DNA from 3 places in the Mesorhizobium sp. M0664 genome. Region 1 is predicted to be linked to each of the others. Evidence: predicted binding sites of a transcription regulator. Region 1 holds the regulator's gene; each other region holds the start of a gene.

Region 1 (5,898 bases):
ATTGACGCCGAGCCGTACGCTGGAAATGACATGCAGGCCGACCCAGATGACCAGCAGCGCGCCGACCATGCCGAGCATGCGCGTGTCGAGTTCGGTTGCCTTGAGAAATCGGGCAACGATGCCGAGCTCGGATTCCCGTGCCCGGTCTGCCGTGCTGTCGACCGGCGTGTTGGACGTGGTGTCGGTCATGATGTTTCTCCCGCCGGGTTGCCGTCTGCCGCGGATGCCGGAAGCAGCCTAGAAGTTATCCGCCGGAAGCGGAAAAACAACTCTTGTTGAAAAACGCCGCGGCGAGCGGCCGCGGCGTTCGGACTTCTCGGAAACGTCGGCTCAGTTGCAGACTGCAACAGTGCCAGCCGTCACGCCGGCGCAGACCTCTTCTTTCTTGATCCAGCCGGCGTCGATGACGACGTTGAGGTTGTCCTTGGTGATGGCGACCGGGGTCAGGAACAGCGACTTGACGGTATTGCCGCCGGGCGTGGTGAAATCCTTCACGCCGGCAATGTCGGTCATCTGCTTGCCGTCGGCCAGCTGCGAGGCGATCTCGGCGGCATTCTTGCCGAGCTCGCGCGCATCCTTCCACACCGACACGGTCTGTGTGCCGAGCGCGATGCGGTTCAGCGCGGCGTGGTCGCCGTCCTGGCCCGAAACCGGAACCGATCCGGCCAGCCCTTGCGCTGTCAGCGCGGCGACGACGCCGCCGGCAGTGCCGTCATTGGCCGCGACCACGGCATCGACCTTGTTGTCGTTGGCGGTCAGGAACTGTTCCATGTTCTTCTGAGCGTTGGCCGGCAGCCAGCCGTCGGTATAGGCCTCGCCGACATTCTTGATCTTGCCGCTGTCTATTGCCGCCTTCAGCACCTCCATCGAACCGGCAAACAGGAAATCGGCATTCGGATCGGAACCCGAACCCTTGATGAAGACATAGTTGCCTTCCGGCTTCACCTTGAAGACTTCCCGGGCCTGCATGCGGCCGACTTCCTTGTTGTCGAAGGTCAGGTAAAAGACGTCCTTGTTCTCGATCAGCCGGTCGTAGCCGACAACCGGAATACCTTCGTCCAGCGCCTTTTGCACGGCCGGCCCGATGGCCGAGGCGTCCTGCGCCAGGATGATCAGTGCGTTGGCGCCCTGCGAGATCAGGCTCTCGACGTCGGTGAGCTGCTTGCCGGGGTTGGACTGTGCGTCGGCGGAAATATACTTGTCGCCTGCGGCCTCGATGGCCGCCTTCATTGCGGCCTCGTCGGTCTTCCAGCGCTCTTCCTGGAAGTTCGACCAGGAAACGCCGATGACCTTGTCTTTAGCCTGCGCCACCGACGCCAGCGCCAGCGTCATGGCGACACCCGCCAGAATGGCGGTCGTGAATTTCTTCATCATATCCTCCCTGCGCCGCGTACGGCGTGACCAATTGGCTCAAAGACCAGCTTAGAAGCTCTAATTTTTTCGAGCCTCGAAAAAATACTGGTCCGATCTCCGGCTGCTGTCAACATCGATTCTGATGGATTTTGATGACTCTGCGAGTTTTTTCGAGCGTCGGAATAAACGATGACAGCGCCACCTGCATCTGACACTATTTGCCTCATCCGACACTATTTGTCGGACATTACCGACGGCTTCCGGTTCATGAGCGGCCGCGGCAACCGGGAGGAAAGCAAAACAATGTCGGTCGGAATCCGCCATGACGATTTGCGCCGGCGCAACCGGGCGATGGTGATCTCGGCGGTGCGCCGGGCCGGCCAGCCATCGCGTACTGAGATCGCAGCTACCACCGGCCTCAGTCATTCGACCATATCGGCGATTTCTTCCGACCTGATACGGGAAGGCATCCTCGCCGAGAGCAAGCCAAGTGAGCCCGTTTCGTTGAAACGCGGTCGTCCGCAAGTCGGCCTCGCCCTCAACCCGGAAGCGGCGGCGGTGCTGACCGTGGTGTTGTCGCTGAATTTCCTTTCGGCCGCCATTATCGACTACACGGGACAGGTGGTCGCCGAGGAACAGCGCCGGCTGGACACGCTGACTATGCCGCGCGACGAGCTGATCCGTGAATGCATGGCCATCGTCCGGCGCCGGCTGCAGGATCCAGATCTTGACGTCCGCAGTGTCGCCCGCATCGCCCTGGCGATTCAGGGCATTACCGACTCCCCTGCACGCGCCATGCTGTGGTCGCCGATCACGCCGCAGACCGACATCGCCTTTGCCGACATGCTGGAGGACGAATTCGGCATCCCGGCAACGGTGGAGAACGACTGCAACATGATGGCGGTGGCTTTGCGCTGGCGCAATCCGGATCGCTATCGCGATGACTTCATCGCCATCCTGCTTTCGCATGGCATCGGCATGGGGCTGGTGCTGAAGGGCGAACTGTTCACCGGGACGCATTCCTCGGGCGGCGAATTTGGCCACATGATCCATCGTCCGGGCGGCGCGCTCTGCCGTTGCGGGCGGCGCGGCTGCATCGAGGCGTATGCCGGCAACTACGCCATCTGGCGCAACGCCAGGCAGATGAGCGAAGACAGCGAACCGGTCGCCGACGTCAGCGACGCCGACATGCGCGCACTGGCGGCCCGGGCGCGCGAGAAAGATGGGCCGGAACGCGAGGCCTACCGCAAGGCCGGCGAAGCGCTGGGTTTCGGTCTCGGCTCGCTGTTCGCGCTGATCGATCCGGCACCGGTCGCGATGGTCGGCGCCAGTGCCGCCGCCTTCGATCTGATCGAGCCGGCCTTGCGGAAGGCAATCGCCCAGACCGCCGGCGGCCAGCATTCAGGCTCGATCTCCTTCGATACAGAGCCGAACGAATTGCCTCTGATCCGCGAAGGCTGCGCGATGCGGGCGTTAAGCTTCGTCGACCAGGAGATTTTCGCGCCGGGCGCGCAAATGAGGCCCAGCGTCAGAAAGAACGTAGCCTGACCAGGCGGGTCAATCTTCCCTGATCGCATAGCCGGCGCCGCGGATGGTGCGGATGACATCCGGCATCCGGCCGTTGTTGACGGCTTTGCGCAGCCGCCCGACATGCACGTCGACGGTGCGTTCGTCGATGTAGATTGTCTCCCCCCAGACATTATCGAGTAACTGGCTGCGCGAGAAGACACGGCCCGGATGCCGCATCATGAACTCGAGCAGCCGGAATTCGGTCGGCCCGAGCCTGATTTCGCTCTTCTTGCGATAGACCCTGTGCGATTCGCGATCGAGCACGATGTCGCCGACCTTCAGCACGCTGGACAGCACTTCCGGCTTGGCGCGCCGCAGCAGCGCCTTGACCCTGGCCATGAATTCCGGTGTCGAAAACGGCTTGACCAGATAGTCGTCGGCGCCGGTCGAAAGACCGCGCACCCGGTCGCTCTCCTCGCCGCGCGCGGTCAGCATGATGATCGGCAGCCGCTCGGTTTCGGGGCGCACCCGCAACCGACGACAGAGCTCGATGCCGGAAACCGCTGGTATCATCCAGTCGAGCACCAAAAGGTCGGGCACATTCTCCTGCAAACGGATCTCGGCTTCGTCGCCGCGTGTCACCACCTCGACCTGGTAGCCTTCGGATTCGAGATTGTAGCGGAGCAGCACACCCAACGGCTCCTCGTCCTCCACCACCATTATGCGTGGTGCGATCATCGGCTGGGCACCCCCATCATGTCACCGGTGCGGACATTGTCGTTTCGTCCTGCTTCGGACGATTGACCGGCAATTGCTCGCCGGTCAGCACATAATACGCATTTTCGGCGATGTTGGTGACATGGTCGCCGATCCGCTCCAGATTCTTGGCGCAGAACAGCAGGTGCGTGCAAGCGGTGATGTTGCGCGGATCTTCCATCATGTAGGTCAACAGCTCGCGGAACACGGACGTGTATTTAACGTCGATGCGCTCGTCGGCGGCACGAAGCTTGGCCAACGCGGCCGCATCGCCTGCAGCATATTCCTCGATGACACCCTGCACCTGGATGAGAACCAGCTGCGCCATCGCGTCGATGGAATGCGACAGGTCCCGCGGCGTGGCGCTGAGGCCGACCGCACTCACGCGCTTGGCGATATTCTTGGCAAGGTCGCCGATGCGTTCGAGGTCGCCCGCCATGCGGATCGCTCCGACCACATGGCGAAGATCGTGGGCCATCGGCTGGCGTTTGGCGATCAGGGTGATGGCGCGGTCGTCCAGTTCGCGTTGACGCGCATCCATGATGGCGTCGTCGGAAACGACGCGTTGCGCCAGCACGTTGTCGGAATTCAACAGCGCCTTGGTTGCCCCGCCGACCATCGAACCGGCGAGGTCGGCCATGTCGCGGATCAGCTTGCTGATCTGCTCGAGATCCTCGTCGAAAGAAGCGACTGTGTGTTCGCCCATGGTCCTGTCCTCATATGCATGATCGGAACGGCTCAGCCGAAGCGGCCAGTGATGTAGTCCTGCGTGCGCTTCTCGCGGGGCGACGTGAATATCTTCTCGGTCCGGTCGAACTCGACCAGTTCACCCAGATACATGAACGCCGTCTGGCGCGACACGCGCGCCGCCTGCTGCATGTTGTGGGTGACGATGACGATCGTGTAGTCGGCTTGCAATTCGTCGATCAGTTCCTCGATCTTGGCAGTCGACAGCGGGTCGAGCGCCGAAGCCGGTTCGTCGAGCAGAATGACTTCCGGCTTCACCGCCACGGTGCGGGCGATACAGAGCCGCTGCTGCTGGCCGCCGGACAGGCTCAAGCCGCTGGCGTTGAGCTTGTCCTTGACCTCGCTCCACAGCGCGGCGCGCTTCAACGCCTGTTCGACGCGGCCGTCCATCTCGGACTTGCCGAGGTTCTCGTAGAGCCTGACGCCGAAGGCGATGTTCTCGTAGATCGACATCGGGAACGGCGTCGGCTTCTGGAACACCATGCCGATCTTGGTCCTGAGGAGGTTGAGATCCTGCGACCGGTCGAGAATGTTCTTGCCGTCGAGCAGCACCTGGCCCTCGGCCGTCTGTTTTGGGTAGAGCTCATAGATGCGGTTGAACACACGCAGCAGCGTCGATTTCCCGCAGCCCGAAGGGCCGATGAAGGCCGTGACGCTGCGCTCGGGCAGCGACAGGCTGATGTCCTTCAGCGCCTTGCTCTGGCCGTAGTAGAAGTTGAGGTTCTTGACCTCGATCTTCGTCTTCTCGGCGACCGTTTCGGCCATCGTCATGTCTGGGGACAACATCTGTGTCATCTGTCCTCTCTGCGTCCGGTAAGGCTGCGGGCGAGGATGCTCAAGCCCAGAACCGTCAGGGTGATTATGAGTGCGCCGGTCCACGCCAGTTGCTGCCATTCCTCGTAAGGGCTGAGAGCGAACTGGAAGATGGTCACCGGCAGGCTGGCCATCGGCGCGTTGATATTGCTGCTCCAGAACTGGTTGTTGAGCGCGGTGAAGAGCAGCGGCGCCGTCTCGCCGGAAATGCGTGCTATCGCCAGCAATATGCCGGTGACGATGCCGGACAATGCGGCGCGGTAGGCGACCGAACGGATCACCACCCAGCGTGGCGCGCCGATCGCGGCACCGGCTTCACGCAACGCGTTCGGCACCAGGTTGAGCATGTCTTCAGTGGTGCGCACGACCACCGGAATGACCAGGATGGCAAGCGCAACGGCGCCGGCAATGGCCGAGAAATGTCCCATTGGCCGCACCATCAGCTCATAGACAAACAAGCCTATGATGATCGACGGCGCCGACAACAGGATGTCGTTGATGAAGCGGACGACGGTGGTGATGCGCGAAAAGCGTCCATACTCGGCCATGTAGGTTCCCGCCAGCACGCCGATCGGCGTGCCGACGACAACGGCGATGATCGTCATCAGCAGGCTGCCCGTGATGGCATTGAGCAAGCCGCCGGCCTCGCCCGGTGGTGGCGTCATCTCGGTGAAGACCGCGAGCGAAAGCCCGGCTGTGCCCTTATAGACCAACGCGCCG
Region 2 (5,898 bases), on a different contig from region 1:
GGGAAGTTGAACTCTTGGCTGCCCTTGTCGTGCGGCGATGCGATGTCGAACAGCGCCCGCCAGACGTCGTTCCAGTCCTTGGGAACAAGCCAACTAAGGAAATCCAGTATGTGCGGCAGCCGATCGAAGAAATGTCCGGCATTGGCCTCGTCGGCGAACCACATGGCTGTGCACATGGCGACAAGCAGTGAGCCGATGCCGAGCGCCGTGTAGAACCGGCGCAAGGACGTCTGGCGTCGCCAGGCGTCTGCTGCCTGCCGGACCGCGTCTGAACGAATTGTAGCGGCGAAGGTCATACGGGGTCACGAGCGGACACGCAAAAAGGGCGGCGCTGAAGGACGCCGCCCTTTCCGCAATTGTCGTCAGCCGCCGATCGCGGCTTTGCGGGCTTCGACGATGACGCTGTAGAAGTCCGGCTTCACCGGAACGTAGCCGGTGAAATCGCCGCCTTCGATGGCCTCGAAGCAAGGCTTGTCCTTGGCCGGCAGGCTGGTGAAGAAGTTGGCGAGCTTGGCGCTCATGTCGCCGCCGAGTGCGGTGCGCACGACCAGCGGGCCGTTCGGGATCAAGCCGGAGCGCCAGACTTCAACGAAATCGTTGGGGTCCACGGCGCCCTTGGCGACTTCCTTGTGGAAGGTGCCGGAGGTGTAGCCGTTCTTGAAGTCGCCGATGCCCGAGGAGTCGTCAACCGCAACATCGACCTTGCCGTCGCGAACCGCGAGAAGGTTGTTCTCGTGGCCGCCATTGAACTGGGTCGAGGCGAAGAAGGTTTCGTTCGAAGCGCCGGTGTCCTTCGGGATCTGGGTCAGCGGGATCAGGTAGCCGGAGGTCGAATCCGGGTCGGCATAGCCGAGCTTCTTGCCCTTGGCCGACTTGATGTCGGTGATGCCGGACGACTTCAGCGCAAGGCCGATCGAATAATAGCCGGTCGCGCTGTCGGTCTGCTGGGTGGTGAGGATCGGGGTCACGGCGTTCGGATCCTTGAGGTAGACGCTGGCATAGCCCGACGCGCCAAGCTCTGCGAAATCGAGCGTGCCGCCGAGCAGGCCCTGGATAACGCCGTCATAGTCGGCGGCCGGGAACAGCGAGACCTTCTCGAAGCCGAATTCGGACTTCAGGTGATCGGCGAGGCACTGAAAGTTGCGCAGCCGGTCCGCTTCGTTTTCACCGCCAAGGATGCCGATGCGGAATTCCTTGATATCCTGGGCGTGAGCGGCGCTTGCCGCGATGGCGAGCAATGAAACGGCGCCAAAAACCATCTTCCTGAACATTATCTCTCTCCTGTTGGTCCCGGCCTCGCGCCGGTAGCGTTAGAATTTTTTGACAGGTGCCTTTGACGCGGGCGGGCGATCAGGCCGTTCTCAATATCCCGGGAATGCGGGCTCGAGCGGTCCGGCGGATGCAGCGATTTTCTGTTTGATGGCGACACTGGTGGAGGTGATGGCCTCGGAGATTTCGCCGCCATTGCTGTCGGTGCCGTAGACCATGCGCACGGCCTCGCGGTTGAGGGCTTCGGGCGAGCCGTCGAAGACGACCTTGCCGGCGGCCATGCCGATGATGCGGTTGCAGTAGGTGCGGGCCGTATCCAGCGTATGCAGATTTGTGATGACGGTGATGCCCTCGCGCAAATTGATGTCCTGCAGCGAATCCATCACCACCTTGGCGTTGAGCGGATCGAGCGAGGCAATCGGCTCATCCGCCAGCAACACCTTCGGCTGCTGCATCATGGCGCGCGCAATCGCAACGCGCTGCTGCTGGCCGCCGGAAAGCGTGCCGGCCGGCTGCAGGGCGGTGCGGGCGATGTCGAGGCGCTCGAGGGCTGCAACCGCCTCGGCGCATTCACCGCGGGAGAACATGCCAAATAGGTTGGACAGCGTCGAGCGGTGGTTGAGCCGGCCGAGCAGCACATTGGTCAGCACATCGAGGCGCGGCACGAGATTGAACTGCTGGAAGATCATGGCGCAGTCGCGCTGCCATCGCCGGAGCGGCGAGCCGCGCAACCCGGAGACCTCGACGCCGTTGAACAGGATGGATCCCTGGCTGGGATCGATGAGGCGGTTGATCATGCGCAGAAGCGTTGATTTGCCGGCGCCTGAACGGCCGATGATGCCGACCATCTGGCCCTGCGGAATCGCGATGTGAACATTGCTGACGGCGGTGTTCTTGCCGAACCGGCGGGTGACGCCGCGGATTTCGAGCGTAGCTGACATGGTGCAGGCTCCAGTCCAATCGCAATTGAAGGTCTGTTAACCCTGGCTAGCGCAGCCGCATGAACCTGCGGTGTCGGGACGATGTCAGTTTTGTTACTGCCCACAGCCTGGAGCGGGGCGGGATCAACTCGGCGCGAGAAGCTCGAATGGTGAATGGTGATAAGAACGGCTTCCCTGAGTCTCGAAACCTGTCCGCTGCCCCCATTCACATTCACCGTTCACCATTCACGATCCCTTAGCCGCCATATTTCTCCAGAAACGCCTCCGCCGACAGCTCCCGAAAATCGTCGAGCGCGGCGCGCAGCCTTGCATGATCCCAGTCCCACCAGGCGAGCGCCTGGTAGCGTTCCGCGGTGCGGCGGTCGAAGCGTTCGCGGATCGGCTTGGCCGGTACGCCGGCGACGATGGTGTAGGGCGCGACGTCCTTCGACACCACCGCACCGGCACCGACCGCCGCGCCATCGCCGACGATGACGCCGGGCAGGATGGTCGAGCCGTGGCCGAGCCAGGTGTCGTGGCCGATGGTGACGCGTTTGGCGCGGCGCTTGGCGAAGAATTCGCTCTCGTGCTCGGCGTCGTCCCAATAATCCGAGGCGCGATAGGTGAAATGGTGCAGCGTCGGCCGCCAGGTCGGATGGTTGGTAGCGTTGATGCGCACGCTTGCGGCGATGTTGGCGAATTTGCCGATCGTTGCGCACCAGACGCCGCAGTCCTGCATCATGTAGGAATAGTCGCCGAGCGTGCTTTCGGAAACCCGGCAGCGCTCGGTGATCTCGGTCCAGCGGCCAAGCGTCGAGTTCTCGACTTGCGCCGTCTCGTGGATCACCGGCGCCTCCGACAGTTTCCTTGTCATGCGGCAATTTTTCCGGCGGCGAAGGCGGTCACGTCGATGATACGGTCGGCCACCGCCTCACGCACGTCGTGGTCGTGGAAGATGCCGAGCAAAGCGACGCCCGCCGCCTTCTTGGCGGCGATCAGGGAAATCACCACGTCGCGGTTCCTGGCGTCGAGCGAAGCGGTCGGCTCGTCGAGCAGCAGGATCGGGTGCTCGGTGATGAAGCCGCGCGCGATGTTGACGCGCTGCTGTTCACCGCCGGAGAACGTCGCCGGCGGCAGCGCCCAGAGCTTTTCCGGCAGGTTGAGCTGCGCCAGCAAGGCACGTGCCTTGCCGTGCGCGACCTCGCGCTCCTCGCCGCGCTCGACCAGCGGTTCGGCCACGACATCGAGCGCAGAGACACGCGGCACGGTGCGCAGGAACTGGCTGACATAGCCGATGGTAAGCCGGCGCACGGCAAGCACGGTGCGCGGGCTGGCCGAGGCGAGATCGATGAGCCCGCCCTCGTGCTGGACGATGATCTGGCCTTCATCGGCGGCATAATTTCCGTAGAGCATTTTCAGGATCGAGCTCTTGCCGGCGCCGGACGGGCCGCCGAGCACGGCGCATTCGCCGGCCCTGATCGCGAACGAGACACCGGCGACCACCGGCAGTTTGATGCCGTCGCGCAGATGCATGGTGAAGCTCTTCGCGACATCGGAGACAACGAGCGGGGTTGCCATCAGAGCGTTCTCCAATCGTCATTCGTCTGCGGGCCAACACCCCCCTCTGGCCTGCCGGCCATCTCCCCCTCAGGGGGGGAGATTGGCTGTCGCATTCGGTTTCGCCATTCTCCTGTGTCGCAGAACGGGCGGGACATAAAAGCTGCTGATCTCCCCCCTTGAGGGGGAGATGGCCGGCAGGCCAGAGGGGGGTACGCCGGAGCAATCATCGTCACACCTGCAGAATCGAGGAGACAAGCAACTGGGTATAAGGCGCGCGCGGATCGTCGAGGACGCGGTCGGTGAGGCCGCTTTCGACGACGCGGCCGTCCTTCATCACCATCATGCGCTGCGACAGCAGACGTGCCACTGCAAGGTCGTGGGTGACGACGATGGCCGCCAGGCCGAGATCGGTGACCAGGCCGCGCAACAGATCGAGCAGGCGCGCCTGCACCGAGACGTCGAGGCCGCCGGTTGGCTCGTCCATGAACACCAGCCGCGGCCCGGTGACGAGGTTGCGGGCGATCTGCAGGCGCTGGCGCATGCCTCCGGAAAAGGCGCGCGGCTCGTCGTCGATGCGGTCTTCGTCGATCTCGACACGCGACAACCAGTCGACCGCGGTGGCGCGGATTTTTCCATAGTGGCGGTCGCCGACCGCCATCAGCCGCTCGCCGACATTGGCGCCGGCCGACACCGTCATGCGCAGCCCGTCGGCCGGGTTCTGATGGACAAAACCCCAATCGGTGCGCATCAGGAAGCGGCGCTCGGCCTCGCTCATGCGGTAAAGTTCGCGAAACTGGCCGCCGCGCATCCGGTAGCTGGCGGTGCCGGAGCTGGGCAGCAGTCGAGTTGACAGGCAGTTGAGCAAAGTCGTCTTGCCGGAACCGGATTCGCCGACCACCGCCAGCACTTCGCCCGACCAGAGGTCGAATGTGACGTTCTCGCAGCCGACGCGCGAGCCGTAGAATTTGGACAGCGCCGAAACGCGCAGCAGCGGTTCGTCTGTCATTGCGCCGGCTCCGTTTTTCCTGGGGCAAGATGGGTCTCGGGCGCGAGATGGCCGCAGTGGCCTTCCGCGCGCCGCCTCTCGCAATGATCGGTATCGGAGCAGACGAACATGTGGCCGCCATGGTCGTCGAGGATGACCTCGTCGAGATAGACGTTCTCGGCCGCGCACAGCGCGCAGGGCTGGTCGAAGGTCTGCACCTCGAACGGATGGTCCTCGAAATCGAGGCTGACCACATCGGTGAAGGGCGGCAGCGCGTAGATGCGCTTTTCGCGGCCGGCGCCGAACAATTGCAAAGCCGGCGAACGGTGCATCTTCGGATTGTCGAATTTCGGCGTCGGCGAGGGATCCATCACATAGCGGCCCTCAACCTTGACCGGGTAGGCGTAGGTGGTGGCGATGCGGCCATGCCTGGCGATGTCTTCGTAGAGTTTTACATGCATCAGACCGTATTCCTCCAGCGCATGCATCTTGCGCGTCTCCGTCTCGCGTGGTTCGAGGAAGCGCAGCGGTTCGGGGATGGGCACCTGATAGACCAGCACCTGGCCGGCACTCAGCGGATATTCGGGAATGCGGTGGCGCGTCTGGATGATGGTCGCCTTGGCCGTCTCGGTGGTGACGGCGACATTGGCGACCTTCTTGAAGAAGGCGCGGATCGAAACCGCATTGGTGGTGTCGTCGGCGCCCTGGTCGATGACCTTGAGCACATCGTCCGGGCCAATGATCGAAGCGGTGACCTGCACGCCGCCGGTGCCCCAGCCATAGGGCATCGGCATTTCGCGCGAGGCAAACGGCACCTGGTAGCCGGGGATGGCAATGCCCTTGAGGATGGCGCGGCGGATCATCCGCTTGGTCTGCTCGTCAAGATAGGCGAAGTTGTAGGTGGCGATGTCCGCTGGTTGTGCACTCATTCCGCTGCCTCCCTCTTTTCTTCGGCCTTGCCGGCATTTTCGCGGGCATCATGCTCGGCGCGCATGCGGCGCACGAGGTCGAGCTCGGCCTGGAAGTCGACATAATGCGGCAGCTTCAGATGCTCGACGAAGCCGGTCGCCTGGACATTGTCGGAATGCGAGATGACGAACTCCTCGTCCTGCGCTGCGGCGATGACATCCTCACCCAACTCCGAGGCGCGCAGCGCGCGGTCGC
Region 3 (5,898 bases), on a different contig from region 1:
GCGACGGCCACATTGTCTACGCCAACAAGGTTTTCGCCGACCTTGTCGAAACCGACCAGCGCGAGCTTGCCGGCAAGTCCCTGGCCGAACTAGGCATCGATGTCGGCATCGTCCCCGACGCCGCGTTTTCCGACCATGAATGCCTGAGTTCCACCGACGTCGCCATTCGCACGCCGGACGGCCCACGCTGGTTCTCTTGGATCGAGCTGTCGGTGCGCGACAAGGACAGCGGCGCCGTTTCGCATCGCGCCATCGCCCGCGACATCACCGCTCGCAAGCGCGCCGAATCCTCGCTGATCACCGCCCGCGAGCGGGCCGAATATGCGAGCCAGGCCAAATCGCGCTTCCTCGCCACCGTCAGCCACGAGATCCGCACGCCGATGAACGGCATCATGGGCATGGCCCGGCTTCTCGCCGACACCAGCCTTTCGCCCGAGCAGCGGACCTATGTCGGCGCCATCTCGACCTCGGCCAGCGCGCTGCTGGCGCTGATCGAGGACCTGCTCGACTACTCCAAGATCGAGGCCGGCCGCTTCGATCCCGAACCGCAGCCGATGTCGGTGCGCGAGATCGCCGACAATGTCATCGAGCTTTTGGCGGCGCGGGCTTTTGCCAAGGATATCGGCCTCGGCTGTCATGTCGAACCCGACGTGCCGCAGCTGATCACCGCCGACCCCGGCAGGGTCAGGCAGGTGCTGCTCAATCTCATCGGCAACGCCGTCAAGTTCACCGACAGCGGCGGCGTCCTGGCAAGCATCGCCCGCGTCCGCACCGAAACCACCGACCGCATCCGCTTCACCATCACCGACACCGGCCCCGGTCTGCGCGAGCAGGACATGGAGCGCATATTCGAGGACTTCGAACAGGCTGACGGCACCTCGACCCGTGCGCATGGCGGTGCCGGCCTCGGTCTCGCCATTTCCAAGCGCCTGGTGACCGCCATGGGCGGCACTATCTCTGTGTCGAGCCGGCTTGGCCAGGGGTCCGAATTCGTCTTCGAGATTCCCGCTATTTCCGCCGTCGAGGCGCCGCAGATCCGCCAGGACGCGCTGTCGGGCCGGCATGCGGTGATCGTGTCGAAGAACCTGGTCGAGGCCGAAGCCCTCGCCCGCACCATTCGCGGCAATGGCGGCACGGTCGATCTGGCCACCGCCGCCGCCCAGGCCACCCCTTTCGCCGAGAGCTGCGACGTGCTGCTGATCGATGCTGCCATGGAGCAAAGCGACGGCAGGCTGCTCAGGCGCCTGCGCCAGAGCGGATTTGCCGATTGCGAGGCAGTGACGCTGATCGCACCGACCGACCGTGGCATGCTTGGCGAGTTCCGTGCCAATGGTTACGCCACCTTCCTTGCGAGGCCGGTGCGCGGCGAGACATTGCTGCGCGTGCTTTTGACCAGCCACGCGCCGGTCGTCGCCGAGCCGCAACTGCAAAGGCGCGGCGCGCAGGCGGGGCAAGCCATTGGCGCCCGCCAGCAGGGCCTGTCGGTGCTGATCGCCGAGGACAACGACATCAACGCCATGCTGGCCCGCGCTACGCTGCTGAAGGCCGGGCATCGCGTGAAAGTGGTCGGCAACGGCAAGGCCGCCGTCGAGGCGGTCATCAGCACCGGCCACAAGCACCGTTACGACGTGGTGCTGATGGACTTGCATATGCCTGTCATGGACGGCCTGGACGCCATCGCCGCCATCCGCCGCCATGAGGAGGAGACCGCGGTGCCGCCGGTGCCGATCATGGTGCTGTCGGCCGACAGCCAGGAAAAGACCCGCCACGCCGTGCTCGCTCACGGTGCCAGCGGCTTCGTCACCAAGCCGCTCGACCCCGATGCCCTGGTTCATGCGGTCGAAGGGCAAGCGGCCGCCTGAGGCACAACATCGACGGTTGATAGATTGCCCAGCCGACGAAGTATTGCCCGCAGAGCCGTATCACGGTACTGTCACAATCCTGTTGCACCTACACCGTATCCCCGTGCCAAGAGGGATGGCTCGAAGGAGAATCACTCGTGCATACAGTCATGCCGGAATGTGATGCTCGGCCGAACGCCAGCGGGCCTTTGCTCGTCGGCCGGAACGCCGATGCCGTCATAAAAGGCGCATCGCTCGGCCGCATCGGCAATCTCGAAGTGCGGCTCGCCCGCAACGAGGCCGAGATCGCTGCCGCGCAGGAAGTGCGCTACCGGGTGTTCTACGACGAGCTTGGTGCCAGGAAGGACCTGTTCCAGATGCAGGACCGCCGCGATGCCGATCGCTTCGATCCCCTCTGCGATCATCTCCTGGTCTTCGATACTTCGCTTTCCGGCCCCGAGCATCGCCGCATCGTCGGCACCTACCGCCTGCTGCGGCAGGAGATTGCCGCGGCCGCCGGCGGCTTCTATTCCGAAGGCGAATTCGAACTGACCAAGCTGATCGCGCGGCATCCTGGCCAGCGCTTCCTCGAGCTCGGCCGCTCCTGTGTTCTGCCCGAATACCGCTCGAAGCGCACCATCGAGGCGCTGTGGCAAGGCATCTGGGCCTATATCAACCATTACGGCATTGGCGTGATGACCGGCTGCGCGTCGTTCCACGGCACCGTGCCGGCGGCACATGCAGAGGCGCTGACCTACCTTGCCCACCACTGCCGGACGAATTCATCATGGGACGTGCGTGCCGTCGCCGGGCGCTATTGTTCGATGGATCTGATGCCGATCGAGGCCGTCAATACCAAGGCGGCGATCGCCGCGATGCCGCCGCTGGTCAAGGGCTATCTGCGCGTCGGCGCGCGCATCGGCGACGGTTGCGTCATCGACCGTGAATTCTCGACGGTCGACGTGTTCGTGGTGATGCCGGTCAAGGAGATCGGTGCCCGCTACGTCAATTATTATGGCGGAGAAGCGCAGCGGTTTGCGGCCTGAATAGGGGAGTAGGCGGAGAGAAGGCAAGGGCGCGAGTAGGCAATTGCTCTACTTTGCCCGACGTAGCGCTATTCCCTACTCCCGTACTGCCCTGTTCCCCTACTCCCCTAACTTACGCATCCTTCTCAGCCTGCTCGTTGACCGGCCCCGGCTCCACCGGCGCTTCGCTCGCCACATGCTTGGGGCCGCCCTTGGCGACGCCGACCATGGCCGGCCGCAGAACACGCTCGCCGATCGAATAGCCGGGCTGCACGACCTGCACGACTGTGTTGGCCGGTACGTCGGGATTGGGCACCTCGAACATCGCCTGGTGGAAATTCGGATCGAATTTCTCGCCCTCGGGCTCAAGCTTCTTCACGCCGTGGCGTTCCAGCGCCGACAGCATGGCGCGCTCGGTGATCTCGACGCCGTCGATCAGCGTCTTGAAGCCGGCATCGCCCGACGCCTTGGCCTCCTCGGGGATGGCATCCAGCGCACGGCGCAGATTGTCCGACACCGAAAGCATGTCGCGGGCAAAATTGGCAACCGCATAGGCGCGCGCATCGTGGACGTCCCGCGCGGTACGGCGGCGCAAATTCTCCATGTCGGCCGCGACGCGCAGCGCGCGATCCTTCAGCTCTTCGTTTTCCTTCAGAAGCCGCACAAGCGCCTCATAGTCGCCGTCGACGCCACCTTCCCTTGGCTCCGCGGCAGCCTCGGTCTTCTCGGCTTCATCGGGCGCGCGTTCGTCTTTTGCCTGGTCGCTCATCGCCGTTTCCCGTCATTTTCGAATGGTGTGGATTTGCGCCCGATATCGAGGTTTAGCGGCCAAAAATCAAGGGGCAAGCGATACTGCAGCCGCTGTCGCTGCTTGATGGCGGACGGCGCAGACCTTTCGATTTTAATTCAAACTTTACCGTACCCGACGGCTTTGCTTGCCGGGACACTACAATGCGGGAACCATTCCTCCCTTGGAAGAGTTTCGAAGCCGACACAGGATTTTGGATGATGCCCCGCAGGAATGGCGAAAAACGCGACGGGCTCGCCGCCGATATCCGGCGCCAGCTCGGCACCGAGGCGACCAAGCGCTTTCTGCGCACCTTACCGGCCTTCCGCACGGAGTCCGATATTCCCGACCGTCTGAAGGAATTGCTCGACCGCCTGGACGGCGTCGAAGCCAAGGTGGTCGCAGGCGGGCGCCGTCGGTAGACACCGTCGCCAGCAACGCGACCTGCGATTGCGGCCGCAATTCCTCGCCATCGCGCGACATTTACCCGCAGTAACTTTGCGTGATCTCCGCCTTGCGGCAGCGCGCCGCTCCGCCTATGTTTCATGATGAACATGATTTCCCCCGAAGCTGTGGCAAACAGCAAGCGCGCCTGGTTGAAGATCCTGTCGCGCTATAAAAAGCCCGACAGGCGTCGCAGCGCCGTCGAACTCGCCATCACCCTCATCCCCTTCGCCACGCTGTGGGCACTGTCCTCGGCCGCTTATGCCTATGGCCATTGGTGGGGTCTGGTCCTGATCCTTCCGGCAGCCGGCTTTCTGGTGCGTATCTTCATGATCCAGCACGATTGCGGCCACGGCTCCTTCTTTGCCAACCGCTATGCCGACGACTGGATCGGCCGCGTGCTTGGCGTGTTGACGCTGACGCCCTACGATTGCTGGCGCCGCGCCCACGCAACCCATCACGCCAGCGCCGGCAATCTCGACGAGCGCGGCACCGGCGACATCAAGACACTGACGGTCGCTGAATATCGGCAACTGTCATGGCGGGGCCGGCTCGCCTATCGCCTCTATCGCCATCCGCTGGTGATGTTTGGCCTTGGCCCGATATGGATCTTCATTTTCGAGCAGAGACTGCCCTTGGGCATGATGCGGGGCGGTTTCACCCCCTGGGTGTCGTCGATGTCGACCAATCTCGCCATCGCGGTCATCGCCGCGCTGCTCATCTGGTTCGTTGGCCCCGGCGCGTTCCTGGTCGTGCATTTGCCGATCGTCATCCTCGCCGGATCGGCCGGCATCTGGCTGTTTTATGTCCAGCATCAGTTCGAGGAGACGGAGTGGACAAAGGACTCCGAGTGGGAATTCCAGCACGCTGCCCTGCACGGTTCGTCCTATTACGACCTGCCGCCGGTGCTGAACTGGATCACCGGCAATATCGGCGTCCACCACGTGCATCACCTCTCGGCCAAGGTGCCATGCTACCGGCTTCCGGAAGTGTTGAGGGACTATCCGGAGCTGCGTGAGATCGGCCGCGTCACACTCCTCGACAGCCTGCGCTGCGTCAAGCTGGCGCTGTGGGACGAGAGTCGCAGCAAGCTGGTATCGTTCCGCGAAGCGCGGATGGCCGTGTAAAGCATACCGCCGCACCTAAAGCGCGTTGCGCTCGACCGGCCTCATGCGACGCGCTTTAGGTTGTCGTTTATGCATGCCGTTATCGCAAAACCGCTGACACTTTTGCGCGACATGCGTTAGGGGTGCGGCGGGCTCCACATTCCGAGCTTAAGCCGCCCGGCGCTGGTCGCGCATCAGGGTCTCGCCCTGGCGGATCTCGGTGCCCAGCACTTTCAGGCATTCGCGCATGAAGGCGGCAAGGCCCGGCCAGCCCTTCGCCGACACCAAATTGCCGTCGACATGGGCGCCGGTCGGCGCAACATCGATATAGATGCCGCCGGCCAGCGTGACTTCCGGCTCGCAATATTGCAGCGCCGCGACTTCCCTGCCGCGCACCACGCCGTCGACCGCGATCAGGATCTGCACGCCGTGGCAGATGGTGAAGATCGGTTTTCCCGTCTCATGGAAATGCCGCACCAGCGCCTGCACGCGCTTGTCGATGCGGATATATTCCGGCCCGCGCCCGCCCGCCGCGTAGACGGCATCGTAGTCGGCCGGATTGACCTCGGAAAACGTCTTGTTGAGGATGTAGTCGTGGCCGAGCTTTTCCGTATAGGTCTGGTGGCCCTCGAAGTCGTGCAGGGAGGTCTTCAGGATATCGCCGGCCTTCTTGTCGGGGCAAACGACATGGACGG

The links. The regulator PhoB, encoded in region 1, activates phosphate uptake and scavenging genes when phosphate is short. The targets are predictions, from matches to a motif close to TGTCATNNANCTGTCAT.
Region 2: the regulator PhoB is predicted to act here: its motif matches at 2,292-2,308, upstream of phnC (phosphonate ABC transporter ATP-binding protein).
Region 3: the regulator PhoB is predicted to act here: its motif matches at 1,932-1,948, upstream of olsB (l-ornithine N(alpha)-acyltransferase).

What each region holds. Positions count from the first base shown of each region.
Region 1 is NZ_JAMYPW010000004.1:180,978-186,875, reverse strand. Features, by position in the region: gene NKI39_RS08695 (sugar ABC transporter permease) at 1-189, opposite strand, end outside; gene xylF (D-xylose ABC transporter substrate-binding protein) at 331-1,371, opposite strand; gene NKI39_RS08685 (ROK family protein) at 1,657-2,901, shown strand; gene phoB (phosphate regulon transcriptional regulator PhoB) at 2,911-3,600, opposite strand; gene phoU (phosphate signaling complex protein PhoU) at 3,617-4,324, opposite strand; gene pstB (phosphate ABC transporter ATP-binding protein PstB) at 4,357-5,160, opposite strand; gene pstA (phosphate ABC transporter permease PstA) at 5,157-5,898, opposite strand, start outside.
Region 2 is NZ_JAMYPW010000027.1:33,046-38,943, forward strand. Features, by position in the region: gene phnE (phosphonate ABC transporter, permease protein PhnE) at 1-296, opposite strand, end outside; gene phnD (phosphonate ABC transporter substrate-binding protein) at 363-1,271, opposite strand; gene phnC (phosphonate ABC transporter ATP-binding protein) at 1,362-2,210, opposite strand; gene NKI39_RS21920 (DapH/DapD/GlmU-related protein) at 2,446-3,063, opposite strand; gene phnL (phosphonate C-P lyase system protein PhnL) at 3,060-3,767, opposite strand; gene phnK (phosphonate C-P lyase system protein PhnK) at 3,979-4,755, opposite strand; gene NKI39_RS21935 (alpha-D-ribose 1-methylphosphonate 5-phosphate C-P-lyase PhnJ) at 4,752-5,663, opposite strand; gene NKI39_RS21940 (carbon-phosphorus lyase complex subunit) at 5,660-5,898, opposite strand, start outside.
Region 3 is NZ_JAMYPW010000029.1:17,789-23,686, reverse strand. Features, by position in the region: gene NKI39_RS22485 (PAS domain-containing hybrid sensor histidine kinase/response regulator) at 1-1,862, shown strand, start outside; gene olsB (l-ornithine N(alpha)-acyltransferase) at 2,012-2,887, shown strand; gene grpE (nucleotide exchange factor GrpE) at 3,000-3,635, opposite strand; gene NKI39_RS22470 (hypothetical protein) at 3,872-4,075, shown strand; gene NKI39_RS22465 (fatty acid desaturase) at 4,202-5,224, shown strand; gene NKI39_RS22460 (DJ-1/PfpI family protein) at 5,372-5,898, opposite strand, start outside.